DNA from 3 places in the Streptomyces uncialis genome. Region 1 is predicted to be linked to each of the others. Evidence: riboswitches for the same ligand, from Rfam matches in the RefSeq annotation. Region 1 holds a riboswitch; each other region holds the start of a gene.
What was found. Region 1 has a riboswitch for cobalamin ahead of metE (5-methyltetrahydropteroyltriglutamate--homocysteine S-methyltransferase). Riboswitches for the same ligand answer to the same signal wherever they lie in the genome.
Positions count from the first base shown of each region.

Region 1 (10,514 bases):
TCCGCGCGGGTCGCCGTACCCGAGGTCGGCCGCCACGAGGGAGTTGAGGACGCGGCGTTCGGCGCGCAGCCACTCGGCCCGTGGGAACGCCGCGAGGTCCGGCAGCCCCGGCGACAGGTCGATCCGCGCGCGGACGGTGCGTATCAGATCGAAGACGTCCGGGCCGGGCGCCGCGGTGAACAGGTCCCGCGGCGAGGGCGGACCGGCGGGCGTGGCCGGTCCACCCGCCGGGATCGCCGCGGGGGCGCCGACCGCGATCGTGCCGCCCCGCCCCCGTCCGGCGAGATGTCCGTCCTCTATCAGGCGCTGGTACGCCTCGGTGACCACACCGCGTGACACCCCCAGTTCGGCGGCCAGGACCCGGGTGGCCGGCAGCCGACTGCCCACCGGCAGACGGCCGTCCGTCAGCGCGCGCCGGATCTGCGAGGTCAGCCAGTCCGCCTTCCCGCCCGTCGGAGCCTCGTCGATGCTCAGATGCAGGAAGTCGGACCCCGCCGTTATGGACCTGTCGGAAGCATGGTCATTGGATCTGTTCACCGGGCCATGCTGGCAGCAGGGTGAACCCATGGAAACAGCGCGTCCCGGCCCCGTCCCGACAGTCGACTACGTTCACGGATACTCCCGGCGCGAGGGCCGCCGACTGGGCGACCAGGCGGACACCCTGGCGCGGTTGCTGCACGACGGCACGTCCTACCCGGCCGGCAGCCGGGTACTGGAGATCGGCTGCGGGGTCGGCGCCCAGACGGTCCATCTGCTCAGGTCCAGTCCCGGCGCGCACATCGTCGCGGCCGACCGGTCCGAGGAGTCCCTGGCGCGGGCCCGCGCCCATGTCGCGGCCGCCGTGCCGGACGCGCGGATGGAGTGGCATCGCGCCGATGTGTACGATCTGCCGTTCGCCGACGGGGAGTTCGACCATGTCTTCGTCTGCTTCGTCCTGGAGCATCTGCCCGCTCCCCGGCAGGCGCTGGCCGTACTGCGGAGTGTGCTGCGACCCGGAGGCACCCTGACCGTCATCGAGGGTGACCACGGATCGGCCTTCTTCCACCCGGACAGCCTGTACGCCCGCGCGGCGATCGAGTGCCAGATCAGCCTTCAGACGGCGGCCGGTGGGAACCCGCTGCTCGGCCGGGAACTGCACCCCCTGCTGACCGGCGCCGGGTACGAGGACGTCGAGGTCCGCCCGCGCACCGTCTACGCCGACCGCACCCGGCCCGCGCTGGCCGAGGGCTTCACCCGCGACACGTTCACCGCCATGGTTGAGGCCGTCCGGGGCGACGCGCTGGCCGCCGCCCTCATCACGTCGGCCGACTGGGACCGGGGGATCGCCGATCTGCACCGGACCGCCCGCGAAGGGACCTTCCACTACACGTTCTTCAAGGCCACCGCCGTCAACCCGTCGCCCCCGTCGCCCCCGAAGCCCTCGCGGATCTGAAGTCCGCCCGGCACGACATCCCCGTCCGTCACGACACCCACGCCGGTCTGACGCCCGCTCGGCACCCCGGCCCGGCCCGTCCAGCACCCGTCGGCCGGGCCGTAGGCCGCCGTCACGCTCAGCTGTGCGCCTCCCGACCGGAGCCGGAGCCGGAGCCCGCGCCGGAACCGGGAACGGAGGTGGGGCCCGGACCGGGACCGGGGGCCAGGACGAGTTCCTGGTCGCCGAGCGGGGCGAAGTGCCGGGCCACATCGGCGTCCGTCACCTGGTCGAGAGAGGGCGGGGTCCACCGGGGGGAGCGGTCCTTGTCGATCACCTGGGCACGGATGCCCTCCAGCAGGTCGGGTGCGGACAGGGCGGCGCAGGACACCCGGTACTCCTGTGCCAGCACCGCCTCCAGCGGCCCGAGCCCCGGTACGCGGCGCAGGGCCGCCAGCGTGACCTTCAGCGCCGTGGGCGACCTGGTGAGGATCACCTCCGCGGCCTCCTTCGCGGCCGGTGCGCCGCTGCCGAGCAGCCGCCGCACGATCTCCTCCACCGTGTCCGCCGCGTAGCAGTGCCCGGACCACTCCCGGCAGGCGTCCAGTTCCCCGGAGGGCGCCTCACCGGCGAACCCGGGAAGCACCTCGGACACCTCGGCCCCGGTCAGCGCCGCGAGGAGGTCCGGCAGCCGGCCGGACGGGACGAAGTGGTCCGCGAGCCCGCACAGTAGGGCGTCCGCCGCCCCCACCGCCTGCCCCGTCAGGGCCAGTTGGACACCGAGCCGGTCGGGCGCCCGGGCCAGCAGATACGTCCCTCCGACATCCGGTACGAAGCCGATCGCCGTTTCCGGCATCGCGACCCGGGACCGCTCGGTGACGATCCGGACATCGCCGTGCGCCGAGACACCGACCCCGCCGCCCATCACGATGCCGTCCATGAGCGCCACATACGGCTTGGGGTAGCGGGCGATCCGGGCGTTGAGCCGGTACTCGTCGCGCCAGAAGGCCGCCGACGCGGTGCCGCCCGCGCGGGCGTCCTCGTGGATGGCGCGGATGTCGCCACCGGCGCAGAGTCCGCGCTCACCGGCCCCGGTGATCACCACCGTGCGGACCGCCAGGTCGTGCTCCCAGGAGTCGAGCGCGGCGGCGATCCGGCGGACCATCGCGTGGGTGAGGGAGTTGAGGGCCCGGGGGCGGTTCAGGGTGATGATGCCGCAACGGCCCTCGACCCGGGTCAGGACGGTGTCCTCGCCCCCGGTCACCGGACGGCCCCGGTCCGGGACCCGGCCACGACGAGGCACATGAGGCGCATGATCTCTTCCGTTCCTTCCAGGATCTGACGGGGGCCCGCAGACGCGCGGACCGGTCCCACGATGCCCTACCCGCCCGGACACGTCGTATCCGCCCAGGTCCCCGTACCCGCTCGGACGTCCACGGGAAGGCGTGCCCCGTCGGTGCCGGACGGCGTCAACCCTGCTCCCTCCGTGTCTCATGTCACGGTCCGGTATGTGAACACCACTGTCCGAAGCGGGGCGACCCCTCTAGGCTGGCCGGTGCAGCTGGTTCGCCCTGTCCGCCAGACAGAGGCGTCGCAAGAGGGAACCCGGTGGGAATCCGGGACTGCCCCGCAGCGGTGAGCGGGAACGACCGCCGTCATACGCACTGGGCCCGGCCGGGTCTGGGAAGCGACGGCCAGTAGGAGTCCGCCGGGAGACCGGCGTACGTGCCCGCGAGTCCGAAGACCTGCCCGCTGTCCGCGCACGACCCCTCGTGCGCGGCGATCCCGGTGACCTCGTGGGCGGGTCGGAGGAACCCCGGACAATCGTCCGGGCGGCACATACCGGCGGACGGCCGCGCCTCGCGCGCGGGCACGGGTTCCGTCCGGTCTGTCACCCCCTTCGCGCTCCCGCCCCGTCGCCGGGATGTTCAGGAGACATCTCGCGAAGGAGAGTTCCGTGACACCGAAGTCCGCAGCCGCGGCAGCACAGGCCACCGTGTACGGCTACCCCCGCCAGGGACCGAACCGGGAACTGAAGAAGGCCGTCGAGGGCTACTGGAAGGGCCGCGTCACCGCCGACGCCCTCCGGGAGACCGCCGCCGGTCTGCGCCGGACCAACTGGCGCCGACTGGCCGACGCCGGCATCCACGAGGTGCCCACCGGCGACTTCTCGTACTACGACCACATGCTGGACACCAGTGTCATGGTCGGCGCCGTCCCCGCCCGGCACCGCGCGGCCGTCGCCGCCGACACGCTCGACGGCTACTTCGCCATGGCACGCGGCACCCAGGACGTCGCGCCGCTGGAGATGACCAAGTGGTTCGACACCAACTACCACTACCTGGTCCCCGAACTCGGCCCCGACACCGTCTTCGGCGCCGACCCCGCCAAGCAGGTCGCCGAGCTGAAGGAAGCCCTCGCACTCGGTCTCGACCCCCGGCCGGTCCTCGTCGGCCCGGTCACCTACCTCCTGCTGGCCAAGCCCGCCCCCGGGGTGCCCGCCGACTTCGAGCCGCTGACCCTGCTGGACCGGCTGCTCCCCGTCTACGCCGAGATCCTCGGCGATCTGCGGGCCGCCGGAGCCGGATGGGTACAGCTCGACGAACCCGCCCTCGCCCAGGACCGCACCCCCGCCGAACTGAACTCCGCCGCCCGCGCCTACCGTGACCTCGGCGCGCTCACCGACCGGCCCAAGCTGCTCGTCGCCTCCTACTTCGACCGGCTGGGCGAGGCCCTGCCCGTCCTGGCGAAGGCACCCGTCGACGGCCTCGCCCTCGACTTCACCGAGCGCGCCGCGGGCAATCTGGAGGACCTCGCCGCCGTCGGCGGACTGCGCGGCAAGCGACTGGTCGCGGGCGTGGTCAACGGCCGCAACATCTGGATCAACGACTACGAGAAGTCGCTCGCCACCCTCGGCACCCTGCTCGGCCTCGCCGACCGGGTCGACGTGGCCGCCTCCTGCTCGCTGCTGCACGTCCCGCTCGACGCCGACGCCGAACGCGACATCGACCCGCAGATCGCCCGCTGGCTCGCCTTCGCCCAGCAGAAGACCACCGAGATCGTCACCCTCGCCAAGGGACTGGCCCAGGGCACCGAGGCGATCACCGCCGAACTCGCCTCCAACCGCGCCGACCTGGCGTCCCGCGCCGGGTCCGCGCTCACCCACGACCCCGCCGTACGCGCCCGTACCGCCGCCGTCACCGACGCCGACGGACGCCGCTCCCAGCCCTACGCCGAACGGACCGTCGCCCAGCGCGCGCACCTGCGGCTGCCCCTGCTGCCGACCACCACCATCGGATCGTTCCCCCAGACGGACGAACTGCGCGCCGCCCGCGCCGATCTGCGCGCCGGGCGTATCGACACCGCCGGGTACGAGGAGCGCATCAAGGACGAGATCCGCGACGTCCTCGCCTTCCAGGAGAAGGCGGGCATCGACGTCCTCGTCCACGGCGAACCCGAACGCAACGACATGGTGCAGTACTTCGCCGAACAGCTCACCGGCTACCTGGCCACCCAGCACGGCTGGGTCCAGTCGTACGGCACCCGCTACGTCCGGCCGCCCGTCCTCGCCGGGGACATCTCCCGCCCCGAGCCGATGACCGTCCGCTGGACCTCGTACGCCCAGTCGCTCACCGAACGGCCCGTCAAGGGCATGCTCACCGGGCCGGTCACCATGCTCGCCTGGTCCTTCGTCCGCGACGACCAGCCCCTCGGTGACACCGCCCGCCAGGTCGCCCTCGCCCTGCGCGACGAGGTCGACGACCTGGAAGCCGCCGGGACCTCCGTCATCCAGGTGGACGAACCCGCGCTGCGCGAGACCCTCCCGCTGCGCGCCGCCGACCACGCCGGCTACCTCGAATGGGCCACCGAGTCGTTCCGTCTCACCACCAGCGGCGTACGTCCGGACACCCAGATCCACACCCATATGTGCTACGCCGAGTTCGGCGACATCGTCCAGGCCATCGACGATCTCGACGCCGACGTCATCAGTCTGGAGGCCGCCCGCTCCCATATGCAGGTCGCCACCGAACTCGCCGAGCACGGCTACCCGCGCGAGGCGGGACCCGGCGTCTACGACATCCACTCCCCGCGCGTGCCCAGCGCCGAGGAGGCGGCCGGTCTGCTGCGCAAGGGACTTGAGGCCATCCCGGCCGAACGGCTCTGGGTCAACCCCGACTGCGGGCTGAAGACCCGCGGCTGGCCCGAGACCCGCGCCTCGCTGGAGAACCTGGTCACCGCCGCCCGTGAGGTCCGCTCAGGTCTGACGGCCGGGGACGCCTGACCGCACCGGAGCGGGGGGGCCGGGCACCCGGCCCCCGCGCTCCGGGGCTACTTCGTCAGGGACGGTGGCCCGGCGTCCCCGTCGCCGTGGCGGGCGGCGAAGCGGACCGGGGCCTGGAAACGGGCCTTGCGCGCGGCCCGCCGGAAGACGGTCAGCACGGCGGGTCCCGCGAGGACGACGCACACGAAGTTGGTGACCGCGCGGCCGGTGTCCCAGCCCAGGGACGTGGCGATGTCGAAGGCGATGTAACGCTGCCACTGCTCGGTGAAGGGCAGCCCGGGAAGATAGGCGATCGAGCTGCCCGGGTCCAGGGAGAACGGCCAGAACGACAGATTCAGCAGGAACCCGAAGAGATAGCCGGACAGCGAACCGTACCCGGCGAGCAGCAGCACCTCCCGGCGGCCGGTGGCCCGGGGAAGGAACCCGGCGAGCATCCCCACGAACGCGCAGCCGAACATCTGGTATGGCATCCACGGACCGACACCCCCGGTGATCAGGGCCGACGCGAACAGCGAGGTGCAGCCCAGGGTGAAGCCGAACCCGGGACCGAACACGCGCCCCGCCAGGACGAGCACGAAGAACACGGTCTCGACGCCCGCGGTCCCCGCGCCGAGCGGACGCAGCGCCGCGTTGACCGCGGAGAGCACCCCGAGCATGGCGAGGGCCTTGGAACTGATCCCGCCCTCGGCGATCTCCGAGATCACCACGCACAGCACGAGGACGAGCAGCACCCCGAAGATCAGCGGCGGCGCGTAGTGCGAGGCGAACCTGCCGGGGGCGACGAGGAACGGCCAGAAGAAGGCGACCACCCCGAGGAAGGCCGCCATGGCGACGACGACCGCGGCGCGCGGGCCGATACGGATCGCCGTCGTGCGGGCGGGCAGCGTCATGAGTCCGCCTCGTCGTCGGGGAGGGCCGCGGCCACCTGCGCGACCGTGAGATAGGGGAGCGGCGCGAGGATCTTCGCGACCTGCGGGGCGAAGACGGGCGAGGCCACGATGACATCGGCGGTCGGACCGTCCGCCACGATGTCGCCCTCGGCCATCACCACGACCCGGTCGGCGGCGCGGGCGACGAACTCCACGTCGTGCGTGGAGATCACCACTGCCCGCCCCTCGGCCGCGAGAGCGTCGACGACACGGATCAGCTCGGTCTTGGCCCGGTAGTCGAGTCCGCGCGTCGGCTCGTCCAGCAGCACCACCCGGGGGGCCGCGGTGAGCTGGATCGCCAGGACCAGGGCCAGCTTCTGCCCCTCGGACAGATCCCTCGGATGGGTGGCGCCGTCGATCCCCGGGGCGAGCCGGTCGAGGACGGCCCGCGCGTGGACATCCTTCCCCAGGGTGAAGGACTCCCGGTCGGCCTGGGCGAGTTCCTGCTCGACGCTCTCCAGATACAGCAGATCGGTCGGCGTCTGCGGAACCAGCCCCACCAGCCGGCGCGCGTCGGCCGGGGACAGATCGCGGGGATCGCCCCCCTTCCCGCCGTCGGCCGCCGTGACCCGTACCGTCCCGCCCGACCGTGGCCCGGAACCCTGGAGCGCCCACAGCAGGGAGGACTTCCCGGAACCGTTGCGGCCCATCAGGGCGGTGACCCGGCCGCCGTGGAGTTCGAGGCCGACCTCCCGGACGGCGGGTACCCGGTCGTAGCTCACGGTGATACCGCGCGCCGTCAGCAGCGGCGGGCCCACGGCCGGGACGCCCGGCCGGGCGGGCGGCGGGGGAGCGTCGGCGAGCCGGGTCCGCAGCGGAGCGGCCTTGCGGCGGGCGTCCCGGATGGACAGCGGCAGCGGATCCCACCCGGCGGTCCGCCCCAGCTCCACGATCGGCGGCGCGATGGACGACGTACGGAACACCTCGTCGGGCCGCCCGGCCACCACCCGGCCCCCGCCCGGGAGATGGATGACCCGGTCCGCGTACTGGATGACGCGTTCGAGACGGTGCTCCGCGATCAGCACGGTCACCCCGAGGTCATGCACGAGCCGGGTGACCGCCGAAAGCACCTCCTCCGCCGCCGACGGGTCCAGCGCCGAGGTGGGTTCGTCCAGGACGAGGACACGGGGATGCGCGGTGAGGACGGAACCGATGGCGACGCGCTGCTGCTGGCCGCCCGAGAGCTCGTACAGGGCGCGATGCCGCAGATCGGCCAGCCCCAGCAGATCCAGGGTCTCCTCCACGCGCTTGCGCATGGTGGCGGGCGGTACGGCCAACTGCTCCATCGCGTAGGCCAGTTCCTCCTCGACGGTGTCGGTCACGAAACCGTCCAGCGGGTCCTGGCCCACCACGCCCACCACATCGGCGAGTTCACGCGGCGGATGGTCCGCGGTGTCACGGCCGTCGACCGTGACCCGCCCGTACAGGGTGCCGCCGGTGAAGTGCGGCACCAGGCCGTTGACGGCGCCGAGCAGCGTCGACTTGCCGACCCCGGTGTGCCCGACGACCAGACACAGCTCACCCTCGTCCACCGTCAGACCGACATCGCGCAGCACGGGCTCCGCCATGTCCTCGTAATGGACACTGACCTCGTCGAAGGTGATCACGTGACTGCCTCGCTGCGCGGGGACGGGACGGACGGCGGAACGGGTGCCCTCGGCGGCGGCGACAGGAATCCGGCGGCCCCCGCGAGCAGGATCGCGGCCGCCGGGACGAGCGGCAGCGTGGGCCAGCTCAGCGGATAGATCGACGGGTTCAGCGCGGCGGCGTCGAACCCGGCGCCGCCGAACAGGACGACGGCCGACAGCACACCGCACCCGGCCACCGCCCACTCCGCGAACCGCCACGGGTCCGGACGGTAGGTCGTCCGGGTGACCCGCCGCCCGCCCGTCCGCAGACCGGCGACGCACAGCAGCGCCCCCGCCGCCATCGCGGGCAGCCCGAGCACCCGGGGCGCGGTCGCGTCGAGCAGCCCGTACGCACCGGCGCACAGACCGCACATACCCGCCAGCATCAGCCCTCCGGTGATCCGCCGGGACGCCCGGGTGGCCGTACCGGCCCGGCCGTAGCCGCGGGAATCCATCGCCGCGGCCAGCCGCAGCGAGCGTTCCAGCGCGTCCTCCAGCACCGGGACGACGATGCCGCGCAGCGCGCCCAGGCCCTTGGCGCGGCCCGCGCGCAACCGTTTGGCCCGGTGCACACGCTGCACGCTCTGCACGAGCTGCGGGGCGACACTGAGCGACACGGTGACGGCGACCCCGAGTTCGTACAGGGCCCCGGGCAGCACGCGCAGCGCGCGTTTGGGGTTGGCGAGGGTGTTGGCCGCGCCGATGCAGCACAGCATGCAGGCGATGCGCAGTCCGTCGGTGGCGGCGGACAGCAGCGCTTCCAGGGAGACGGGGCCGCCGATCTCGATCCCGGCGTACCAGTCGGGGGTCGGGATGCGGGGCAGGGAGAACAGGAAGTGGTCGTCGGGCGTGATGCCGGTCGCGAACACCGCGCGGAACACCACCCTGATCGCGACGACGATCAGCGCGAGGTAGAGGTAGTACTTGAAGCCGCGGGCCCACGGCGCCTCGGTGCGCCGCGCGGTGATCACGTACCCGAGCACCGCGAGTACGAGGAACAGCAGCAGCGGATTGTTGGTGCGGCTGACGGCGGTGGCGAGCGCGAGGGCCCAGATCCACCAGGCCACCGGGTGCAGGGTACGGGGCAACCGGCGCCCGCCCGGGTCCGGTTCCCCAACGAGCCTACGAGCGGCGGGCTTTCGGGCACCGGGGGTACGTGCGTCGGGTGCGGGGCCGGAGGGTGAGGTCATCGGTCCCGCTCGCCGCGGCGGGGTCCGGCCGTGGCGAGCGCCGTACGGGCGGTGCCGACATGGGCGGTACGGACCCGGGCGTCCCGGACCCGGGTGGTACGGGCGGGGGCGGTGCGGACCGGGCTGGCGGTCGTACCGTCGGCAGGGGACACCGCCGCGCTTCGTACGGCGGGACCCGTCCGCCGTTTCCGTCGTGTCCGTCTGTCCGTCTCCACCCCGGCCCCTCGTCGCTTCCCCGAGCGGCAGGACGTGGCGGAGGGCGGCTCCCTGGGTGTGCCGCAGGGGAACGCCGGTCGACCACGCCGTAGTCCGCGACGGCGCTTCTCGCTGGAATCTGCCACCTCAGGCATTCCGGCTCACCCGGCTGCCGCCGGGCCTACGGTTGCGGGTCAGCGCCGGACTTCGACCGGCTTTCCCTGAAGTTGACTGCTTATCAGCCGGATTGGAACACGCGGACGAAGACAGCGTCAAGGTGACCCGGCTCGCTGCCGTGCGGCGGTCGCCGAGGACGGTCGGTACCGCTCACGTCACGCTCCGCCCGGCGCGACGCGGTAGGCATCGGCCCGCCTCGGAGCGGCCCTCCGCGCGTCTCCGGCCGGGAGGGTCAGGGCCTGCCGTCGGTCTCCGCAAGAACCTGACTGGCTGTCATATAGGTTGCGCCCGAGTGGTCCTGGCGTGCCAGGGGGTCCGGTAGCGGGGCCAGGCCGAGCATTCCCAGGGTGAGCGAGGTGGCGATCCGCTGCCAGGTGCGGGCGTCACGCAGCATCGCGTGACCCCCTCCGGGCATCCGGATACCCAGGGTCCGGGCGCCCGCCGCGCTCGCGCGCGTCAGATGTTCCCAGGTCCGCCCGGCCTGGGTCACCCGGTCCGCCGGGTCGTGCAGGGCGGCCACCATCCGGTCGCGGAGCTGCCCGACGGCCTCGCCCGGCGGGCACCAAGGGGCCAGCGCCACCACCCCGCGCACCTGCGGATCGTCGCCCGCCACCCGCAGGGCGGCGCGGGCTCCCATGGAGTGACCCATCAGCACCACGGGAACCGGTCCCGCCGCGTCCAGCAGCGCCCGCAGCGCGCGCC
Region 1 covers NZ_CP109583.1:1,011,912-1,022,425, reverse strand. The annotation lists gene pdxR (MocR-like pyridoxine biosynthesis transcription factor PdxR) at 1-537, opposite strand, end outside; gene OG711_RS03885 (methyltransferase domain-containing protein) at 566-1,432, shown strand; gene OG711_RS03880 (enoyl-CoA hydratase/isomerase family protein) at 1,551-2,675, opposite strand; cobalamin riboswitch at 2,957-3,178, shown strand; gene metE (5-methyltetrahydropteroyltriglutamate--homocysteine S-methyltransferase) at 3,369-5,693, shown strand; gene OG711_RS03870 (ECF transporter S component) at 5,741-6,583, opposite strand; gene OG711_RS03865 (ABC transporter ATP-binding protein) at 6,580-8,229, opposite strand; gene OG711_RS03860 (energy-coupling factor transporter transmembrane component T) at 8,226-9,440, opposite strand; gene OG711_RS03855 (hypothetical protein) at 9,437-9,592, opposite strand; gene OG711_RS03850 (alpha/beta hydrolase) at 10,045-10,514, opposite strand, start outside.

Region 2 (10,514 bases), 7.2 Mb from region 1:
TCAGTTCGGCCAGGCGCTCCTCGTAGACACGCTGTAGTTCGACGGCCGACTCGGGGGTGAGCCGGGGCAGCAGGTCGGTGATCCCGGAAGGCTCCCGCCACTCCTGGCCCAGCCGCCCGGCCTCCACGTCCGCCTCGTGCTGGTCGAGCGAGGCCGCCAGATGTTCGACCTGCCGTCGTCGCATGGCCGCGACCGCGGCCCGGCCTTCCGAGGACGCGCCCATGGCCTCGTTGCTCCACGAGGTGACCAGATGCTCCGCCCGCCAGCGCCGCTCCCGGCCGTCCCGGTGCACCGCCTCGGCGACGAAGGCGTACTTCGCCAGTACCCGCAGGTGGTAGCTGGTGGACGCGGACGACTCGCCGGTACGGGCCGCCAGCTCGCTGGCGGTCGCCGGACCGTGCTGGCGCAGCAGGCCGAGCAGCCGGATGCGCAGGGGGTGGGTGAGGGCCTTGAGCGCTGCCGCGTCGCGCTCGGGGTCCAGGACACGACGGGTGCCGTCGCGACGGCTCTCTTCGGTGGTCACCTTTCGAGCGTAGGCCGGGCGAGGTGCTTTCCCAAAGTATTTTTGCAGAATATATTTGGGAAAGTTCGGGAGCGTGGATTTCGGGGGTCTGGAGTGGTGAGTGGGCCGGGCCGGGCCGTCGCGGTCAGGCCCGGCCCGGCCGGCGGGGTCCGGTCAGCGGAAGTCGTCGACGTGGTCCCGGGCCCAGGCGGCGAAGGGGCGGGCGGGCCGCCCTGTCGCGGTGGCGGCCGGGAAGCAGGGCGCGGACGATCCCGCCGTGTCCGTGTCCGTGTCCGTGCCGGTGGCGGGGTCGGCGTGCTGGCCCGTGTCCTGGTCGGCGGTGGGGCCGGGGTCCGCTCCGGCGGCCTCGTCCTGTTCGGGGTCGACGGGGTTGCCCTCGTAGTCCGTGAAGCCGAGCAGCATGTCCGCGTTCTCGGCGGCGAAACCGCCCTGGCGGAGATAGTGCTCGCGCGCCTCCTCCGGGGTGACCTCGTCGAAGCGGATCTCCTCGCCCAGGGCGGCGGCGATCGCGCGGACCTGCTCGCGCAGGGTGAGGGGCGCGGGTCCGTCGACCGCGTAGGCGCGGCCCGTGTGCCCGTCCGCCAGCAGGGCGGTGACGGCCATGTCCGCGATGTCCCGCTCGTGCACGGGACGGCTCTCCAGATCGGGATAGGGGTGGCGTACGACCCGCTCCGTACGGATCGGCGGCCCCCACAGGGCGACATGGTTCATGGCGAACTCGCCGGGCCGTACATGGGTCCACTCCAGCCCCGACTCCTCGGCGGCGCGCTCGACGGGCAGGTGGTAGCTGGTGTCGTATCCCGCCGTGACGGCCCCTGAGGACAGCACCACCACGCGCCGGACCCCCGCCTCCCCGGCCAGTGCCATGACCTCGCGGGCCGTGTCGGGCTCCGGGAAGAGATAGAGCCGCTCGACCCCCTTGAGCGCGTCCCGGAGGTCGGCGGGCCTGGTGAGATCGCCCGTCACCGCCTCGGCTCGCGCGGGCAGGCCGGCCCGGCGCGGGTCCCGGGTCAGCGCGCGGACGTCCGCCCCCGCGTCGATCAGTTCGCGCACCACATGACGGCCGACCGTTCCTGTCGCACCGGTCACCAGAATCCTCATGACAGCCCTCCCGTGGTCCTGTGATCCGGGCCGCGCGGGCCCGGGTTCCGTGCGGATGCCCCAGGGCGGCGGTCCGTTCGCCCCGGGGCGGTGTGCTCAGCCCTGTCCGCCGGTGCCGACCTGTCCGCCGGTGCCCAGCGACTTCGAGAGCGACAGCAGGCAAGCCGCCAGCGAGTCGTGCTTGGAGGCTCCGTGGTCGCGTACATGGGTCCACGCCGTGTAGAGCGTGGACCACATCAGTTGCTCCATCCACGCGGCGGTGAACCGCGCGTCCAGGGTCCCCTCCGTGCGGCCCCGGCCCAGCAGGGACCGCAGCGCCACGTCGGTGGCCGACTCCTCCTCCTCGGCCTCGTTCTCCCAGCCGGGCGCCACCAGCATCACGATGTCCCCGAGGTCGAACAGCTCCCGGGCCAGCCGGAGCAGGGCCTCCAGGGCGGGCCCGTCCTCGACGTGGGCCCGGTGGGTCGCGTCGTCGATCTTCTCCGTCGCGTACGTGGAGAGCGCGGCGAGCAGCGCGGAGCGGTCCGCGAAGTACCGCTGGAGGGTGCTGCGGGCCACTCCGGCCACGGTCGCGACCTGGCTGAGCGGGGCGGACTGGTCCTCGCCGAGGACCGCTACGGCGGCGTCGAGGATCGCCAGGCGGGTCCGGGACCGCGTACGGGATTCCTCGGAAGGCATCTGATTGAGCACGCCGTCAGTGTAGACGAATCGGTAATCGGTTGCCGCTTGTCGGGCGGTCATGCTTCACTTTAGGGCATGAGTGACCTATTTTCTGAACCGGCGGGCGGCCGAGCGCCGACCGCGTCCACCACCGCGCCCGCCCCCACCGCCCCCGCGTCCGGCACGTCCGCGCCCGACCGGGACCCGCCCGCCTCCGACCCGCCCGCGCGCGGCGGGCCCGCCTTCGTCCGGCTGCGGGTGCTGTGGAGCTTCGCCCGCCCCCACAAGGGCAGGCTCGCCCTCGGTCTGGTGCTGGCCCTGCTCGGCTCCGCGATGGAACTGGCCACCCCGATGGCGACCAAGGCGGTGCTGGACACCCTCAGCGGGGACGTCCGGTTGGCCTGGCCGATCACCGTCCTGCTCGCGCTGCTCGCCGTCGGCGCGTTCGTCGGCCTCTGGCAGGCGATCCTGCTGGGCACCGTCGCCGAACGCATCGTCCTCGACGCCCGGGAGTCCGTCGTCCGGCGTTACTTCCGCGCCGCCCTGCTTCCCCTGTCCGGACGCTCCACCGGCGAACTCGCCACCCGTGTCACCTCGGACACCGTCCTGCTGCGCGAGGCCGCGTCCTCCAGCGTCGTCGGACTGATCAACGGAGCCGTCCTCCTGGTCGGCACGCTGGTCCTGATGGGCACCCTCGACCTGGTGCTGCTCGGTGTCACCACCGGCGCGGTCGTCGTGATCGCCGTCGTCTTCCTGCTGCTGATGCCGGGCATCGCCACCGAACAGGAGAAGGCGCAGGAAGCTCTCGGGCGGATGGGCGGCGCGCTGGAAGGCGCGCTGCGCGCCCTGCGGACCGTCAAGGCCGCCCGTGCCGAGGAACGCATGGCGGACCGCGTGGTCGTCCACGCGCGCACGGCCGCCGCGCACGGCACCAGCGCCGTCCGGCGCGAGGCCGTCGCCTGGACGGTCGCCTTCGCCGGCATCCAGCTCGCCGTCATCGGCATCCTCGGCTTCGGCGCCTGGCGGGTCTCGGCCGGACATCTGGAGGTCTCCAGCCTGATCGCCTTCCTGCTCTACATGTTCACCCTCATGGGACCCGTCACCGAACTGTCCACCCATATGACCGCCCTCCAGTCCGGCATCGCCGCCGCCGCCCGCATCCGCGAGGTGGAGGCCATCCCCCTGGAGACCGCCCCCGCCGCCCCCGCCGGGCACCCCACGACCCCGCCCGGCAAGACGTTCCCCGCGCCGCGCGCCGACCGCCCCGTGCTCGAACTGCGCGCGGTCACCGCCCGGTACGCCCCCGGCACCGAACCCGCCGTACGCTCCCTGGACCTCGCCGTCCCCGCGCGCGGCCACACCGCCGTGGTGGGCCCCTCCGGCGCGGGCAAGACCACCCTGTTCTCCCTGCTGCTGCGCTTCCTCGACGCCGAGCACGGCGAACTGCGCCTCGACGGCACCCCGTACACCGAACTGTCCGCGGCCGAGGTGCGCGCCCGCTTCGCGTACGTCGAGCAGGACACCCCGCTGATCCCCGGCACCCTCCGCGAGAACCTGCTCCTCGGCCACCCCGACGCCGCGGAGGACGACCTGTACCGCGTCCTGGACGAGGTCCGGCTGGGGGACCACGCCCGCGCGCTGCCCGAAGGGCTCGACACCGAGCTGTCCGCCACCTCCCTCTCCGGCGGCCAGCGGCAGCGGGTGGCACTCGCCCGCGCCCTGCTGCGCGCTCCCGATGTGCTGCTGCTGGACGAGGCGACCGCGCAGATCGACGCCCTGACCGAGGCGGCCGTCACCGAGTACGTCCGCGCCCACGCCGACCGGGCCGCCGTGATCTCCATAGCCCACCGGCTGTCGACCGTGATCAGCGCGGACCGCATCGTCGTGATGGAGGACGGCAGGGTCCGCGCGGTCGGCACCCATCAGGAACTCCTGCGCGCGGACCGCCTCTACCGCGACCTGGTCGAGGCCCTGCACATGTCCGGCGTCCCCGGGGACCCCGGTGCCCGTACGCCGTCGCCGTCGCCGTCGCCGTCGGCGGAGGTGGAGTACGCGGGCGCGGCGGGGGAGCAGCGGGAGTAACCCCCGCCAACACCGGACAGCACATCATCCACACCGGCGGGGAACACGCGTCCTACCTGCGACTGCCGGTCAAGGCGGTCCGACCCTCCTAGGGCCGGTCGCCCGGGGCGCCGTCGGTGCGGTCGGCGAGCCCGCAGTCGCCGCACTTGGCGCCCGCCGGGGCCCGGTAGTAGAGACAGCAGCTGCGGCGCCGGAACGTCAGCGCCGGACCGGTGACCCGGCCGGTCCCGGCGAGGCGCCCGGTGCGCAGCAGATCGTCCACGAGGACGGTGAGCGGCTCCCGCGCGGCGGGGTGGGCGGCGAGGATCGCGCGGCCCGCCTCGACCAGCGCGGACGCGGAATTGCCGTCGAGGAGCCGGGGCGCCACCTTGACCCGCAGCCCGGCCCGCAGCACCTCCAGCTGGCCGGTCATCACGATCCCGTACAGCTCGTCGGCCAGCCGGGGCACCCGCGCCGCGTACCGTCCGGCGGGCGCCGGCAGCCGTAGGGCCGGACCCTCGTCGGCCCGCTGGAGCCCCGACAGATCGGGGACGATCCCGTGCAGGACCGTGCACGCCAGCACCGGGGACCACAGCCGGGCCGCGTGCCCGAGCTGGGCGATCGACGCCCCGAGCCGTGCTTCGGGGCTGCGGTGCCGGGCCGCCGTCGCGGCGACCAGGTCCGGGAACCCGCGCGCGTACGACTCGGTGACGGGGTGCCAGCCCCCGTCGGGGCCGCCGAGCCGGACCGCGAAGAAGCCGCCGAGCCCCGCCACGTCACGCAGCGCGGCGCCGACCTCCGCCGCCGGGACACCGTCCGGGGACGCTCCCGGCGGCGGGTCACCGGGGCGGGACTCCGTCGTGCGCGGGGGACGGGGGCCTGCCGGGTCGGGGACGCGGGACCGTGCCGGGTCCGGGAGACGGGGCCCTGTCATGGGCGGTCCGGTGGTTGTGCCGTTCCCGTCAGCAGGGTGATGTGCGGGACGCCGGTACGGGGGTGCTCGGTGACCTCGGCGTCCACCCGGTACACCTCCGCCAGCAGCCCGGTCGTGAGCACCTCGGCGGGGGAGCCGAGCGCGACCACCCCGCCTGCCCGCATCACACACACCCGGTCGCAGAACGCGGCGGCGAGGTTCAGGTCGTGCAGGGCGACCACGGCCGTGACGCCCAGCTCACGCACCAGCCGCAGCACGTCCAGCTGATGGCGCAGGTCCAGATGGTTCGTCGGCTCGTCCAGGACCATCGTCCCGGTGCGCTGGGCCAGGGCGCGGGCGATCAGCACCCGCTGCTTCTCCCCGCCGGAGAGCCGGTCGAACGGCACCTGCGCCAGCGGCGCCACATCGAGGCGCGCCAGCGCCGCCGCGATGACCGCCCGGTCGTCGGCGTCGTCACCCGCGAAGGCCCGCTTGTGCGGGGTGCGGCCCATCGCCACCACGTCGTACACCGACAGCTCGAAGTCCCCGGCGCTCTCCTGGAGAACGGCGGCGAGCCGCCGCGCCAGCCGCTTGCCGGGCATGGCCCACACATCGCCACCGTCCAGCAGCACCCGCCCCGACGTGGGCCGCAGCGTCCGGTACACCGTGCGCAACAGGGTCGACTTGCCCGCCCCGTTGGGTCCCGCGAGCCCGACCACCTCCCCGGGGGCCACCTGTAGCGACACCCCGTCCACCAGCGCCCGGCCGCCCATGACCACCGACACGTCCTGGAGTTCGAGCAGACCGGGCACAAGTGCCTGAGGTTCCGTCAGCGGCGCCGTCATGAGGTCCTCCTTCGCATCAGCCACAGGAAGAACGGGCCGCCGACGAGCGCGGTGAGAATGCCGACGGGCACCTCCTCCGGGCTCATCAGGGTGCGGGCCGCCAGATCCGTCATGATGAGGAACGCCGCGCCCAGCAGCGCCGCCGCGGGCAGCGCCCGCCGGTGGTCCGCGCCCACCAGCAGCCGCACCACATGCGGCATGATCAGCCCGACGAACCCGATCTGCCCGCTGACCGCCACGATCGTGCCGATCATCAGCGCCACCAGCGTGAACAGCGCGGCCCGGAACCGGTGCACGTCCAGCCCGAGGGCGGTCGCCGCCTCCTCACCGGCCAGCAGCAGGTTCAGCGGACGGCTCACCCCGAGCAGCACCGCCGTACCGGCCAGCACCACCACGGCCGGTATCCACAGCATCGACCAGGTGGTGCCCGCCAGCCCGCCGAGCATCCACCGCAGCGCCGACTGGGTCTTGTGCGGGTCGTTGGACGTGACGATCAGGAAACTCGCCAGCGCCGACAGCACCTCCGCCGTCGCCACCCCCGCCAGCACCAGCCGGATCGTGGTCATCCGGCCGCCCGACCGGGCCAGGAAGTACACCGCGACCAGCGCCGCCAGCGCCCCCGCGAACGCCGCCACCGGCAGGGTCACCAGCCCGAACACCGTGATGTTCAGGACCAGTACCGACACCGCGCCGACCGACGCGCCCGAGGACACCCCGAGCAGCATCGGATCGGCCAGCGGATTGCGGACCAGGGCCTGGAGCGCCATCCCGGAGACGGCGAGCCCGGCGCCGACCACCCCGGCCAGCAGCACCCGGGGCAGCCGCACGTCCAACACGATCGTCTCGCGGACCGGGGTCCACGTGACCTCGGCGAGCCCCGGATGCACCTGGTGCAGGAGCATGCCCCAGACCTGCCCGGCCGGGACACTGATGGAACCGGCCGCGACACCCGCCGTCGCCGCGAGCACCACCAGTACCGCGAGCCCCGCGAGGACCAGCGGGTACGGCGGCCGGCCCCGGCCCCCGGCCGGGACGGTGCCCGGTCCGGGAGCCTTGGCGGCACTGCCGAGGACGACGTTCCCCGAGGACCGGGGCGCGCCCGTCACCGGACCCGGTCCGGGTGCAGCTGCCGGGCCAGCGACTCCACGCCCGCCGGGACCCGCACACCGAGCACCGTCGACGACAACGGCAGCACCGCGAACCGCTTCTTCTTGATGGCGGGCACGTCCTGGAGCGCCGGATGCGACAGCAGGAACTTCTTCTTGGCCGCGAGGGGCTGGTCCCCGTAGTCGTAGATCACGACGACCTCGGGGGCCCGCTCGGCGACCTGCTCGAACGAGACGTCACCGAACTGCTTGTCCAGATCGGCGAAGATGTTCGCCCCGCCCGCCTCCTTGATCATCTCGTTGCCGACGCCCGCGCCGCCCGCGGTGAACGCCGTCTTGTCGCCGCTGTCGTACACGAACACCTTCAGCGGATCGACGTCACCGAGCTTCTTCTCGACCGCCCCGAGCGCCGCCTTCGCCTTCCTGACCTCCCGCTCGGCGCGCTCCGGGACCCCGAATATCTTCCCGACGGCGCGCAGTTCCTCGTCGATCATCGCCATCGTCACCGGACCGGTCGGGCATTCCTCCACATTCAGATAGGAGTTGACACCCGCCTTCGTCAGCGCGGCCCGGCCGCGGCCCTCCTTCTCGTCGAAGGTGCTCGCGAACCCGGCGTACGCGAAGTCCGGTTCGGCGTCGAGCAGTACCTCGAACGACGGGTACTCCTTCGAGAGCACCTTGATCCCCTCGTACGCGTCCTGGTACTCCGGCAGGATCTTGTCGTCGAGATAGGCGGTGCCCACCATCGACTTCTCCAGACCGAGCGCCAGCAGCACCTCGGTGGCGTGCTGGTTCAGCGTCACCGCGCGCTCGGGCGGACGCTGGTACGTGGTCTTCACCCCGCAGTTGGTCACGGTGACGGGGAAGCCCTCGGCCGTGGCACCCGACGCGGCCGGGTCGTCCCGGTCACCGGAGGTGCCACCACCGCAGCCCGCCACCAGGAAGGCGGCAGCGGCCAGCAGGGACAGAGAGCGTTTCGCCATGGTGTGGTCGGTCCTCTCACCGCGTACGCCCGTGCGCCGCGGTCGGTTGGAAGGGTTCAGCGGGGATCGGCGGACGCGCCACGGACCCGCCGCGGCGGGGTGAAGGCGTAGAGGTCGAGGATCTCCGGCAGCGGGGCGGCCCCGGGGCCGCCCGCCCGTACCCAGGCGACGATGTCGCCGGTCGCGGCGGGGTCGTTGACGAGGCCGAGCCAGACAGGACGGGCGCCGGCGGCGCGTTCCACCGCCGAGGGCTGGACGACCACCACGTTCGCCTGGTCGCAGACGTCCAGGCACTCGGAGATCCGTACCGGCAGGTCTTTGCTCAACGCGGCGACCTGCGCCGCGTGATCGACACCGGTCACCTTCGCGCTGCCGCAGCAGCAGTCCCGGCACACGACGACCCGGCACGGCGCCGGAGCCCCGGAACGTTGCCCTTCGGGCATTGCGACCCACACTCCCCCCTGGGGAGATCCGCCCCAGTTCTGTCGAGGAGGCGACCGCGTGAGTCTCCTGGCTCTCGGGTCAACGCTCGCCCCGGCCTTCCCACCCGCGTACGGGCAGTGGTCTGTTCGGGGTCCGCTCGCCGATCACAGTGGCGGGACCGCACCGGATTCACACCGGTTTCCTCGATCCGCCGTCGCCTATCGGCGTCATCATGACAGACCGCGCGGCCGGATCGTATGCCCGGGGCGCGGTTGCAGCGCAGGTCACACGGCGCCCGGTCCGACCGGGCGGCCGGACCGAGGCCCCGGCCGGGTGGCGGGACCGCGTACCGGCCACCCGGCCGGACCACCGCGCACACCACCGCCCCGGGCGTTCACGGGCCCGCGACGCCCATGATCAAATATCCGCCGTGCCCTTCACGCTCTCCCATCTCGCGGCCGTCATACCCGTCGCCCGGGGACCGTTGGTGCCCTCGGCGCTCGCCGCCGGTGCCATGTCCCCGGACCTCCTCTACTTCGTCCTGCTCCGGCCGGGCGGACGCGAGGCCACCCACAGCGCTTGGGGGATCGTCGCGATCGACCTGCCTCTCGCGCTCCTCGCCCTCGCCGTCTTCCGGCTGCTGCTCCTGGAACCACTCGTGTCGCTCGCACCCGCGGCGGTGCGCGCCCGGGTCGCGCCCCTGTGCGGACCCCCGCGCCTGTCCTGGCGCGGCGCCCTCGCCGTCGTCGTGTCGGTACTCCTCGGCGCGCTCACCCATGTCGTGTGGGACGCCTTCACCCACGCCGGAGGCTGGGGCGTGGAACTGGTCCCCGCGCTCACCACCGAGGTCGCGGAGGGCATCCCCGCCTTCAAGATCGCCCAGTGGACCAGTTCGTCCCTCGGCGGCCTCGCCGTGCTGATCTGGTCCGGCCGCTGGCTCCGGCGGACCCCCGCCGGACCGGTGCCCGAGCGGTTCGCCCCGCCCGCCCGGCCCGCCCTCCTGGCCGGAGCCGTGGTACTCGGCGCCGCCGCCGTCGCCGTGCTGTCCGTGGCGATCTCGACGCAGGGCGGCTTCCACGCCTCCCTGGTACGCGCCACCATCGGGGCCATGACCGGCGCCGTCCTCGCCCTGGCCGGATACGGGCTGTTGCGCCGCACGGTCGGCACCCGGGCCGGGCGCCCGGCGACCTGAGCACCGGCACCGCCGCCCCGCCGCCTTCTCCTCAGCGGGACGGCGTGGACGGCGGTCGCGCGCCGGACGTGGACCCGGAGTCGGGCTCGTGCTCTGAACCGGACCGGGGCCCAAGGCCCGACACCGAATCGGACCCGGAGCCCGGATCGGCGGCCGTACCGCTCGGGTAGCGGCGGACCGAGCAGGCGATGACCAGTGCCGCCAGCAGCCCGATACCGGTGGCGGTCACGGCGACCCCTGTACCGCCGTGCGCGGAGACCGCCCAGCCGCCGACGGCCGCGGCGACGGCGATACCGGCATAGAGACCGCTGGTGTTCAGGGCGACCGCCTCGGCCTCCGCGTCCCGGGCCAGTTGCAGGGCGCGGGTGTTCATCGGGGGGTTGAAGCCCCAGGCCGCGAATCCCCAGACGGCGAGGACGGCGGCGAGCAGCCAGACAGGGGCTTCGTCGGTGAGCACACCGGTCGCGGCCAGCGCCGCCGTGGCGGCCACCAGCCCGCCGAAGGTGGCCAGCAGGGCCCGGTCCGCGCCCCAGCGGTCGGTCAGCCGCCCGCCCAGGAAGGTCCCCGCGGCCCCGGACACACCGATGACGGAGATCAACAGGGCCAGGACCGCCCCACCGCTCCCGGTGATGTCGCGGGTGAGCGGGGCGATATACGTATAGGTCATCAGACCGCTGGACGCGCCCAGGACCGTGCCGGTGACACAG
Region 2 covers NZ_CP109583.1:8,197,940-8,208,453, forward strand. The annotation lists gene OG711_RS34410 (ArsR/SmtB family transcription factor) at 1-523, opposite strand, end outside; gene OG711_RS34415 (SDR family oxidoreductase) at 677-1,624, opposite strand; gene OG711_RS34420 (TetR/AcrR family transcriptional regulator) at 1,721-2,314, opposite strand; gene OG711_RS34425 (ABC transporter ATP-binding protein) at 2,381-4,366, shown strand; gene OG711_RS34430 ((2Fe-2S)-binding protein) at 4,455-5,279, opposite strand; gene OG711_RS34435 (ABC transporter ATP-binding protein) at 5,276-6,103, opposite strand; gene OG711_RS34440 (FecCD family ABC transporter permease) at 6,100-7,101, opposite strand; gene OG711_RS34445 (ABC transporter substrate-binding protein) at 7,206-8,192, opposite strand; gene OG711_RS34450 ((2Fe-2S) ferredoxin domain-containing protein) at 8,249-8,635, opposite strand; cobalamin riboswitch at 8,681-8,855, opposite strand; gene OG711_RS34455 (DUF4184 family protein) at 9,046-9,807, shown strand; gene OG711_RS34460 (MFS transporter) at 9,839-10,514, opposite strand, start outside.
Region 2: it holds a riboswitch for cobalamin, as region 1 does, so the genes downstream of both, OG711_RS34450 ((2Fe-2S) ferredoxin domain-containing protein) here and metE (5-methyltetrahydropteroyltriglutamate--homocysteine S-methyltransferase) in region 1, are expected to answer to the same signal.

Region 3 (10,514 bases), 6.2 Mb from region 1:
CCGCCACGAAACGCCGCCCGGTCAGCGCGGCGACCTCCCGCAGGAACGCCCGGCGGAACCCGTCCGACTCCAGGGAGCCGTGCCAGTGCGTCCCCCACACCGCGCCCGAACGGCATCCGTCCAGGAACGGTTCCCCGCCCAGCACCTCGGCCACCCCGTGATGGATCTCGTACCCCTCGACCCGTTCACCGAGAGCCGTGCCCGAGGGCCGCCCGAGCGTCTTCTCCCGGGCGAAGCGGACCCGTACGGGCAGCAGCCCGAGCGCGTCGACGGCGCCCGCGCGGGACTCGACCTCGTCCTCGATGTGCGCGCCGAGCAGCTGGAACCCGCCGCAGATCCCCAGCACGGGACGCCCCTCGACGGCCCGTTCGCGCAGGACCCGCGCGAGCCCGCGCTCCTGGAGCCAGCGCAGCGCCCCGACCGTGCCCCGGGTGCCGGGGACGACCACGAGGTCGGCGTCGGCGGTCTCCTCGGGCCGGTCGACGAAGCGGACCACGACACCGGGTTCGGCGGCGAGCGCGTCGACATCGGTGAAGTTCGACATCAGCGGGACCGCGCACACCGCGATCCGCAGCACCTCCGCCCCGGCCGGCGGCGCCACCGACGACTCCCGGACCGTGCCGCGCAGCGAGACCCGCAGCCCGTCCTCCTCGTCGATACCGAGCCCGTGCTGGAACGGCAGCACCCCGTACGTGGGGCGGCCGGTGAGACCGCGCAGCATGTCCAGGCCGGGTTCCAGCAGCGAGACGTCGCCGCGGAACTTGTTCACCAGATAGCCCGCGACCAGGGCCTGGTCCTCGGGCGCGAGCAGCGCCGTCGTCCCGAAGAACGACGCGAACACCCCGCCCCGGTCGATGTCCCCGACCACGACGACGGGCAGTCCGGCGGCCCGCGCGACGCCCATGTTCACGATGTCCGTGCGCCGCAGATTGATCTCGGCGGGGCTGCCCGCCCCCTCGCAGATCACGGCGTCGTGGGTGGCCCGCAGCTCCTCCAGGCACTCCACGACGGTCCCCAGCAGCGCCTCCCGGCCACCGGGCACCGGCTGCCCCGCCGCCGGACCGCCCGCCGGGCCGAAGAACCCGTGCGCGCTCATCTCACCGACCGGCCGCCCCATCAGCACGACCTGACTGGTGCGGTCCCCGCCGGGCTTCAGCAGCACCGGGTTCATCAGCGCGCTGGGCTCCACCCGCGCGGCCTGCGCCTGCATGGCCTGGGCGCGCCCGATCTCGGCGCCGTCCCGGGTGACGAAGGAGTTGAGGGACATGTTCTGCCCCTTGAACGGCGCGACCTTCACCCCCTGACGCACCAGCCACCGGCAGATCCCGGCGGTCACCACACTCTTGCCCGCGTCGGACGTCGTCCCCGCGACCAGCAGTCCGCCGCCCATCAGCGGCCCCCCGTCCTTGTCGTGGTCCGCGCCCCGAGCGCGAGCCGTCCGGCCGCGCAGACCCCGAGGGTGAGCCAGGCCACCCGCCGGGACAGCCGGACCGCGCGGTCGATGTCCGCCACGGTGACGGCCCGGCCGCCGCCGTTCAGCTCGGGCCGGTGCTCGACCCGGCCGCCGTAGGAGAGGGTGCCGCCCAGCCGGACGCCGAGGGCCCCGGCGAACGCGGCTTCCGCGACGCCCGCGTTGGGGCTGGGATGGCGTCCCGCGTCGGCCCGCCACGCGCGGGCGGCGCCCTTGGGCGATCCGCCCGCCAGTACGGCGAGGGCGCCGGTGAGCCGGGCGCCGGGCCAGCCGACGACATCGTCGAGCCGTGCCGAGGCCCAGCCGAAGCGGCGGTGCCGGGGCGACTTGTGGCCGACCATCGCGTCCAGCGTGTTCACGGCCCGGAACCCGACGAGCCCGGGGACCCCGGCCACGGCACCCCACACCAGGGCGCCGACTACGGCGTCGGAGGTGTTCTCGGCGACCGACTCGACCACCGCGCGGGCGATGCCGTCGGCGTCCAGGGCCTGCGGGTCGCGCCCGCACAGATGCGGCAGCCGCGCGCGGGCCGCGGTCAGATCGCCCGCGTCGAGGGCGGCGGCGACGGTCCGCGCCTCCCGCCCGAGGCTGGTCCCGCCGACCACGGCCCAGGTGGCGGCGGCGGTCAGTACGACGGAAGCGGTACGGGAGCCCCGCACCGCTCGGGTGGCGAGGGCGGCGGCACCCGCCGCGCCCCCGGCGCACACCGCGGTGTGGAGCGCGCCCCAGCCGCGGTGGTCACGCCACAGCACGTGTTCGACGGCGCCCGCGGCACGGCCGAAGGCGGCGACCGGGTGTCCGCGGCGGGGATCGCCGAGGAGCAGGTCGCCGATCAGACCGGCGGTGGCGCCGTACGTGAAGATCCGTCCGGCACTCATCGGCTCAGTCCGCCGGGCCGTTGAGGACCTTCGTACGCTGCGTGGGTCCCGCGCCGGTGCGCGTGGGACCGGGTGACGGGCGCCCCGGCATGACTGTGTGTCCTCACTCAGGGTCCGCGCCCTGGGTCGACGGATACGCCGGCGAGAGTCTCCTGGCTTCCGGATCGGCGCCGCCCCCGGCCTTCCAGCCCCTGCGGGCCGTGACATCCGGTGTGGGGGAGCGCTCCCCGGTGACAGTGGCGGGACCGCGCCGGATTCGCACCGGCTTCCTCTGCTGCCGCCGTAATGGCCCCGGAAGTCCACCACGCCCCCGGAACAGCCGTCAACCACGCGCTGACCTGCGGCGGCGCAGTGTGTGAAGACCCACACGCACTCGGTGACGGCGGGGGCGACGGCGGGGGTGACGACAGCCCTCGCGGGAGCCCTCGCGGGAGCCGTGCCGGGAGTGATGACGCCGGCCGGGACGAGGGGAGGATGACGGCGGCCGATACGACAGCGGGGCGGCCGGGTGACGGGGACCTTGGGGGTGACGACAGCGGTCCGGCCGGTCACCGCGCTGGAGGCGGTGACCGGCCGGACCGGTGGTTCATCGGATGCCGCGACCCTGTTGGCACAGGGCGACGGGGGCCGGAGCCGACGCGGGGGCCGGGGACCGGCCGTGGGACGGCTCGGCTCAGATGACGATCAGATAGATGCCGTAGCTGACCGCGGCCACACACAGCGCGAAGCTGGCGTAGGCGCTGGTCGCGGCGACTGCCGCGGCCCCGCTCTTCGCACCGCCGTTGGCGGCGACGGCCGCGTCACGCTTGGAAAGTCCGACTATACCGAGTGTGAACAGGCCCACCAGGGCCACGGTGGCCACGAGGCTCACTCCGAACACCGTGCCCAGTGCTACCCAGTCGATCTTCATGGGAGGGTTCCTTACACCTTGGCGGTCCGCGGAGCGGACTCCGTCGAGGGACCGTTGTCGGCCGGGATGGTTGCCGTGAGGTCACCCGTGACCGTCACCGTCTCGGCGGCCGGCCCCGCCGGGGGAGGGGTGACAGCGGCCATGGCGTTGGTGACGACACCCGCGGGCTCGCCGTCCACGTCGTTGACGTTGTTGTGGTCGACGATGTCACGCCGCGACAGCACCCAGATGACCGCCGAACCGGCGATCAGCAGTGTGCCGGTGGCGATGACGCCCCAGGTGCCCTGCTTGGTGAGCAGCTCGGCGAGCGCGCCGACCAGACCGGCGGCCGGGAGGGTGAGCCCCCAGGCCACGAACATCCGGGTCGCGGTCGACCAGCGGACGACCCCGCCCTTGCGGCCGAGGCCCGCGCCCATCACGGCACCGGAGCAGGACTGCGTGGTGGAGAGCGAGAAGCCGAGGTGCGAGGAGGCCAGGATGACCGTCGCGGCGCTGGTCTGCGCGGCGAAGCCCTGCGGCGGCTCCAGGTCGGTCAGACCCTTGCCCATGGTGCGGATGATGCGCCAGCCGCCGAGGTAGGTGCCGAGCGCGATGGCGATACCGGCCGAGGCGATGACCCACGCGGGCGGGTTCGACCCGGGCACGAGGACACCACTGGTGACCAGCGCCAGGGTGATGATGCCCATCGTCTTCTGCGCGTCGTTGGTGCCGTGCGCCAGCGAGACGAGACCGGCCGAGGCGATCTGACCGGCGCGGTAGCCCTTGGAGGCCGCCTTGCCGTCGGCCTTGCGGCCGATCCGGTAGGTCAGGCGGGTCGCGATCATCGCGGCCACACCGGCCACCAGCGGGGCGGCGATCGCGGGCAGCAGAACCTTGGTGACGACCGTGGAGCCGTTCACGGAGGACCAGCCGGCCGACATCACCGCGGCGCCGATGAGGCCACCGAAGAGCGCGTGCGAGGAGCTGGAGGGCAGACCCAGGAGCCAGGTCAGCAGATTCCAGAGGATCGCGCCGACGAGCGCCGCGAAGATCACTTCTGTGCGGAGGCCCTGTTCGTTGATCATGCCGCCGGAGATCGTCTTGGCGACCTCGACCGACAGGAAGGCACCGACAAGGTTCAGCACGGCGGACATGGCCACCGCCGTCTTGGGCTTCATTGCGCCAGTGGAGATGGTCGTCGCCATCGCGTTGGCTGTGTCGTGGAAACCGTTCGTGAAATCGAACACGAGAGCGGTGACGATCACGATTCCGAGGAGGAGCGTGATGTTTTCCATTTACCCAGGCTTCTGTTGGACGACAGTGGCGGTTGGAACGTAGGCAACCTGAGTGAACGGAAGATGAACTGAGGCAGGCATCGCGGTGTCCCAATCTGGAGCAAGGCTATTCCGCATAGCGGAACCCGGCGAGCGTGCCGCACCGGCGCCGCGGAATCCCGGACTCCGGGGCTCCCGGGGGACTCCCGGGACGCACCCTCCGGACCCCGGCGCGGACCCCAGGAGATCCTGGTCACGCACGGTTTCGGGGTCCGTCCACCACCCGCCCGACCGGTACTCACCGACCGTTCACCCACCGGGCGACGCCCGGCGGCAGGCCGCGCGGACCTCGCTGTCCGCGCCGCGGTGTTCGTCGGTGCCGGAACGCCCTGTCGATCGGAACCGCTCACGGCCTGTCCTCGACACCTCTTCCGACTGTACGGCCCATGACTCGAACTCCTGACATTAGAGCCGATTTGCCCCCGTATGTAAGGAAGGTCACCTGATCACCCTCGGCCCCACCGGTGCCATCCAGCCGCAGGACCCCCGCATACCCGGTAGGCCGGGCCCCGACGGGGATCCGGCCTACCGCTGCATGGCCCGTAGGGCCTGTGCCGGACGGGGCAGGGGAGCGGGGGCGTGCGGAGAGGTGAAGCCCGGGTACCGGCAGCCCGGGTACCGGCGACGGGATCGGCCGCTGCCGAGGCCCGCGCCGAAGGGCGAAGCCCGAGCACCCCCGCTGCACCCCGGCCCGGCCCCGCTCCATCCCGGCCCGGCCCCGCTCCATCCCGGCCCGGCCTCCGCTCCATCCCGGCCCGGCCCCGCTCCACCCGGCCCGGCCCCCCGTCGACTGGCCGCCCGAACCCCCACCGCAGACACTGGACGAGTGCGTACCGCCCAAGCGACGGCAGCGGCCGTCACCGCCGCAACCACCACCGCCCTGGCAGCCCTGGCCGCGGGCCACGTCGCCAGTGGCGCGGCCCTGAGACCCGCCGCCGGCCGCCCCCTCCCCACCGAACCCCGCCTCACCCTGCACGCCGTCACGGCGGGCGACGCGGCGGGCGGGGCGACGGCCTCCGCGACGAGCTCCGCAGGGAGCCCCGCGACGAGCTCCACGGCGGGCCGCGTCACCCTCACCCGCGCCCTCGCGTCCCTGCGCCCCGGCGTCTACGGCCTCGCGGGCGACGGCACCCACGCCGTCGTGGGCCCCGTGGTCACCTCGGCCCCCCACACCGCCGACACGGTCGTCCGCCGCCTGGAACGGGTCACCCACGGCACCCTGGAGCCGGGCGACAAGGTCTGGCTCACCCCCCAGGTGCACATCGGCAATCCCCGCACCGCCCTGGGCCTCGACCACGCCGACGTCAGCGTCCCCGGCGAACTCGGTTCCCTGCCCGCGTGGTTCGTCCCGGGCGCCCGGGACACCTGGGTCATCGCCGTGCACGGTCTGGGCACCACCCGCGAGCACCCGATGGTCGTCATGGAGCAACTGCACCGGCACCGCTTCCCGGTCCTCGCCCTGGCCTACCGGGGAGACCTCGGCGCGCCCCGTCCCCCGGACGGGCTCAGCCACCTCGGGGAGACGGAGTGGCGCGATCTGGACGCCGCGATCCGCTACGCCGTCCGCTACGGCGCGGCACGCGTCGTCCTGCACGGCTGGTCCACCGGCGCCACGATGGCCCTGCGCGCCGCGACCCACTCCGCGCTGCGGGACCGTATCGCCGGGATCGTCCTCGACTCCCCGGTCCTGGACTGGGAGGCGACCGTGCGCGCGCTCGCCGCCGCCCGGCATGTGCCCGGTCCCCTGCTCCCGCTGGCGGTCCGCGCGGCCCAGGGCCGCACCGGACTGCGCCCGCACCAGATCCGCGAGCGCGCCGACATCCGCGAGCTGCGCGTCCCCACGCTGGTGGTGCACGGCCCGGGGGACACCGTCGCCCCCTGGGGGCTGTCCCGCCGCTTCGCCCGCACCCGGCCCGATCTCGTCACCCTGCACACCGTCCCGGACGCCCCGCACGGCGCGATGTGGAACGCCGACCCGAAGGGCTACGAAGAGGCCATGCGCCGCTTCCTCACCCCCTTCGGCTGACGCGCACCCCGTCCCCCCTCCCGCCCCGGTGGCTCCACGCGGCCCCGGCGGCACCACCGCCACCCATACCCCCCTGCGGTAACGCGCACCTCGTACGGGGCCCGTGCGGGCACCTCCGGCCGCGCCTTCCGTTTCTCCTCTCTCGAACACGGCACGAACCACGGGACAGGGGTTCGCTGTCTACCCGCGTGGCATTCCGTTTGGGTTTTCCGACCGTCAACCGGAAGACTGCACCCGTGACGTCCCGTATCCCGCGCGACTCCAGGCTCCGACTCGTCCGTCCGCGCCCCCTGGCCGCCGCCACCCCGGCGGTCGGTGAGCGACGCACCCGCCGCCCCGCACCCAGGCCCCCGGAAGGCACACCCGCGCCCTCCGAACTGGCCCGCACGGCCCGTGCCGGCCTCGCCGGCGCGGTCCGGGTCGCCCGCTGGGCCGACACCGAACTGCGTCCCGGCGGTGACCTCACGGGGCCCCGGAGGAACCCCGCCCCCGGCCTGCGCGGCGCCCCGGCGCCGACCGCACCGGCCGCCTCGGGCACCCCACACAACTCCCTCGCCACCACGCCCGACGGCGGCGGCAACCTCTCCGACCCCACCGCCGAACGCGCCGCCGCCGAACTGGGGCTGTCCGCGCGTCAGATCCGCGCCGACTGGGACACCGCCCGGCTCGCCGGACTCGTCGAGGTGCACGGCGACTACGCCCGCCCCGGCTGGCGGCTGCGCGCCTGGGACCGGGACGACGCCGCCGTGCTGCGCGGCTGGGTCGCCCTCTTCGACGCCTGGTCGCTGGCCCACCCCGCCCCCGGCGGACTCGACCCGGCGGCCGTCGCCGAGGCCGTGGAGGCGATGCCCCAGGTGCTGTCCTTCCTCCAGCTCTCCGCCGGACCCGTCCCCGTGCCGCAGCTGCTGGACCTGCTGGAGCAGCGCGTCACCGAACTGCGCACCGAGCGCTGCGAGATCCCCTACGGTCCGCGGCCCGAGCCCCCCGCGCCCGACGCCCGCGCCGCCGCCACCGCGCTGCCCGCCCTGCTGGACTGGGCCCTGCGCGCGCTCACCGCCGTCGGCGCGCTCACCTGCGCCCCCGGCCAGGCCACCCTCACCCCGCTCGGCAGCTGGGCGGTGTGGGTCAAGCTGGAGCAGATCTGCGTGGCCGCGCAGAGCCAGGCCGGGGGCAACATCGAGCAGTCCGCCGAGGACATGCTGCGCGGCTGCGCGCGGCTGCGCCCCGGTGACGCCCGCGCCGAGTACCGCGCGTGGCTCGCCGCCCGGACGGTCTCCAGCGCGGTCACCGAACTCGTCGGCGCGGCCCGGGGCGAGGACGCGCTGCTGCGCGGGCTGGCCTTCGAGGCGCTGCGGGTCGTCGGCGCCCCCGCCGAGTCGGAGGTCCGCCAGGTCCGCGACGAGCCCTCGCTGAGGCCGTACGTCCTGCTGTGGCTGGCCGAGATAGAGGGCGTCGACCCCGAGGACACCCACACCGTCCTCACCCATGACGAGGAGACCTGGCTCTGGGTCGACACCGCGGCGGCCGTCGCCGACCACGGTGAGGCGCAGCTGCTCGTCCGCCATCTGGAATCCGCGCGGCAGCCCACGGTCCCGGCGCTGCTGGACGACATCCGCAAGGTCGGGCATCCGCGTACGGTGCAGGTCCTCGTGGCACTGGCCGCCGCCCATCCCGATCCCGCGCTCGCCAAGGCCGTGCGCCGCGCGGCCTTCCAGGTCCACACCGGGGGAGGCTGACCCGCCCCGGACCCGCCGGATCACCCCCCGATCGCGGGGGCGTACGTACCGAAGCTCCACAGATTGCCCTCGGTGTCCCGGGCCAGGTAGTCCCGCGAGCCGTAGTCCTGGTCCGCCGGGGGCGTCACGATCTGCGCGCCCTGCTCCACGGCCCGCCGGTGGTGGGCGTCGATGTCGTCCACCACCACGTACGTCCCCGACGGGCCCGCGCCGGACATCGCCTGGTCGAACCGGCCGCCGCGGCCCTTGGAACCGAGCATCACCGCGCCGTTCCCGTGGGCCAGCTCGGCGTGCGCGACCCGGCCGTCCGCCCCCTCGTGGACACTCACCACCGTGAAGCCGAACGCCTCCGTGAGCTGCTTGATCGCCGCGTGCGCGTCGGCGTACAGCAGGGACGGGTAGACGGTCGGCGGGGTGCCGTTCGCCGCTGCCATGGGACTCCTCCTCGGTCGTGCGGCACCGGGCCGCTCCCGGCGCCTCCGCGAGCGGAAACCGGACTGTCACTCAGTGTGACACCGGCCACTGACAGTGACCTCCTGAACGGCCGCCGTCCCGCCCGTCCGCTCCGCCCCGCGCCCCGCCGAGATCTCCGCACGACCCCCGCCGAGACCCTGCCGCGACCCCCGCTGCGGCTTCCCGCCAAGGCGTCCGGGGCCCGATCGGGAAATCCGCTTGCGTACGCCCGTTAGAATTGCTCCATGGCTGTTCTCCTCGTGCATTAGACGGCGTCACCCGCCCTCGCCGCCCACCTCGCCGTCCACCCGCCACAGGAGTACGTCCGTGATCACCGCCTCCGGTATCGAGCTGCGTGCCGGTGCCCGCATCCTCATCGAGTCCGCGACCTTCCGTATCGCCAAGGGCGACCGCATCGGCCTGGTGGGCCGTAACGGCGCCGGCAAGACCACCCTCACCAAGGTTCTCGCCGGGGAAGGCCAGCCCGCCGGGGGTACCGTCGCCCGTTCGGGCGAGGTCGGCTACCTCCCGCAGGACCCCCGCACCGGCGACCTCGACATGCTCGCCCGCGACCGGGTGCTGTCCGCCCGCGGCCTCGACACCCTGATCCGCAAGATGCGCGAGAACGAGCAGCGCATCGCCGTCGGCCAGGGCGCCACCCGCGAGAAGGCCATGCGGCAGTACGAGCGGCAGGAGACCGAGTTCCTCACCAAGGGCGGGTACGCCGCCGAGGCCGAGGCCGCCACCATCGCCGCCGCGCTCAACCTCCCCGACCGGGTCCTCGGCCAGCCGCTCCATACGCTCTCCGGTGGCCAGCGCCGCCGGATCGAGCTGGCGCGCATCCTCTTCTCGGACGCGGACACCCTGCTCCTGGACGAGCCCACCAACCACCTCGACGCCGACTCGATCGTCTGGCTGCGCGACTACCTCAAGACGTACCGCGGCGGCTTCATCGTGATCTCCCACGACGTCGACCTCGTGGAGACCGTCGTCAACAAGGTGTTCTACCTGGACGCCAACCGGTCCGCGATCGACGTCTACAACATGGGCTGGAAGCTGTACCAGCAGCAGCGCGAGGCCGACGAGAAGCGCCGCAAGCGCGAACGGCAGAACGCCGAGAAGAAGGCCGCCACGCTCAACGCCCAGGCCGACAAGATGCGCGCCAAGGCCACCAAGACGGTCGCCGCCCAGAACATGGCCCGTCGCGCCGACCGGCTGCTGGCCGGTCTCGACGCCGTCCGCCAGTCCGACAAGGTCGCCAAGCTGCGCTTCCCCGACCCCGCGCCCTGCGGCCGGACCCCGCTCACCGCGGAAGGCCTTTCCAAGTCGTACGGCTCGCTGGAGATCTTCACCGATGTCGACCTGGCCATCGACAAGGGCTCCCGGGTCGTCATCCTCGGACTGAACGGCGCGGGCAAGACCACCCTGCTCCGGCTGCTCGGCGGGGTCGAGAAGCCCGACACCGGCGAGGTCGTCGAGGGCCACGGCCTCAAGCTCGGCTACTACGCCCAGGAGCACGAGACCCTCGACCCGGAGCGCACGGTCCTGGAGAACATGCGCTCGGCGGCTCCCGACCTGGACCTGGTCCAGGTCCGCAAGACGCTCGGCTCGTTCCTGTTCTCCGGCGACGACGTCGACAAGCCCGCCGGTGTGCTCTCCGGCGGGGAGAAGACCCGGCTCGCCCTCGCGACGCTCGTGGTGTCCTCCGCCAACGTCCTGCTCCTGGA
Region 3 covers NZ_CP109583.1:7,239,375-7,249,888, forward strand. The annotation lists gene OG711_RS30265 (cobyric acid synthase) at 1-1,390, opposite strand, end outside; gene OG711_RS30270 (cobalamin biosynthesis protein) at 1,390-2,349, opposite strand; cobalamin riboswitch at 2,496-2,620, opposite strand; gene OG711_RS30275 (hypothetical protein) at 3,023-3,259, opposite strand; gene OG711_RS30280 (inorganic phosphate transporter) at 3,271-4,533, opposite strand; gene OG711_RS30285 (alpha/beta hydrolase) at 5,399-6,598, shown strand; gene OG711_RS30290 (hypothetical protein) at 6,835-8,334, shown strand; gene OG711_RS30295 (VOC family protein) at 8,355-8,768, opposite strand; gene OG711_RS30300 (ABC-F family ATP-binding cassette domain-containing protein) at 9,115-10,514, shown strand, end outside.
Region 3: it holds a riboswitch for cobalamin, as region 1 does, so the genes downstream of both, OG711_RS30270 (cobalamin biosynthesis protein) here and metE (5-methyltetrahydropteroyltriglutamate--homocysteine S-methyltransferase) in region 1, are expected to answer to the same signal.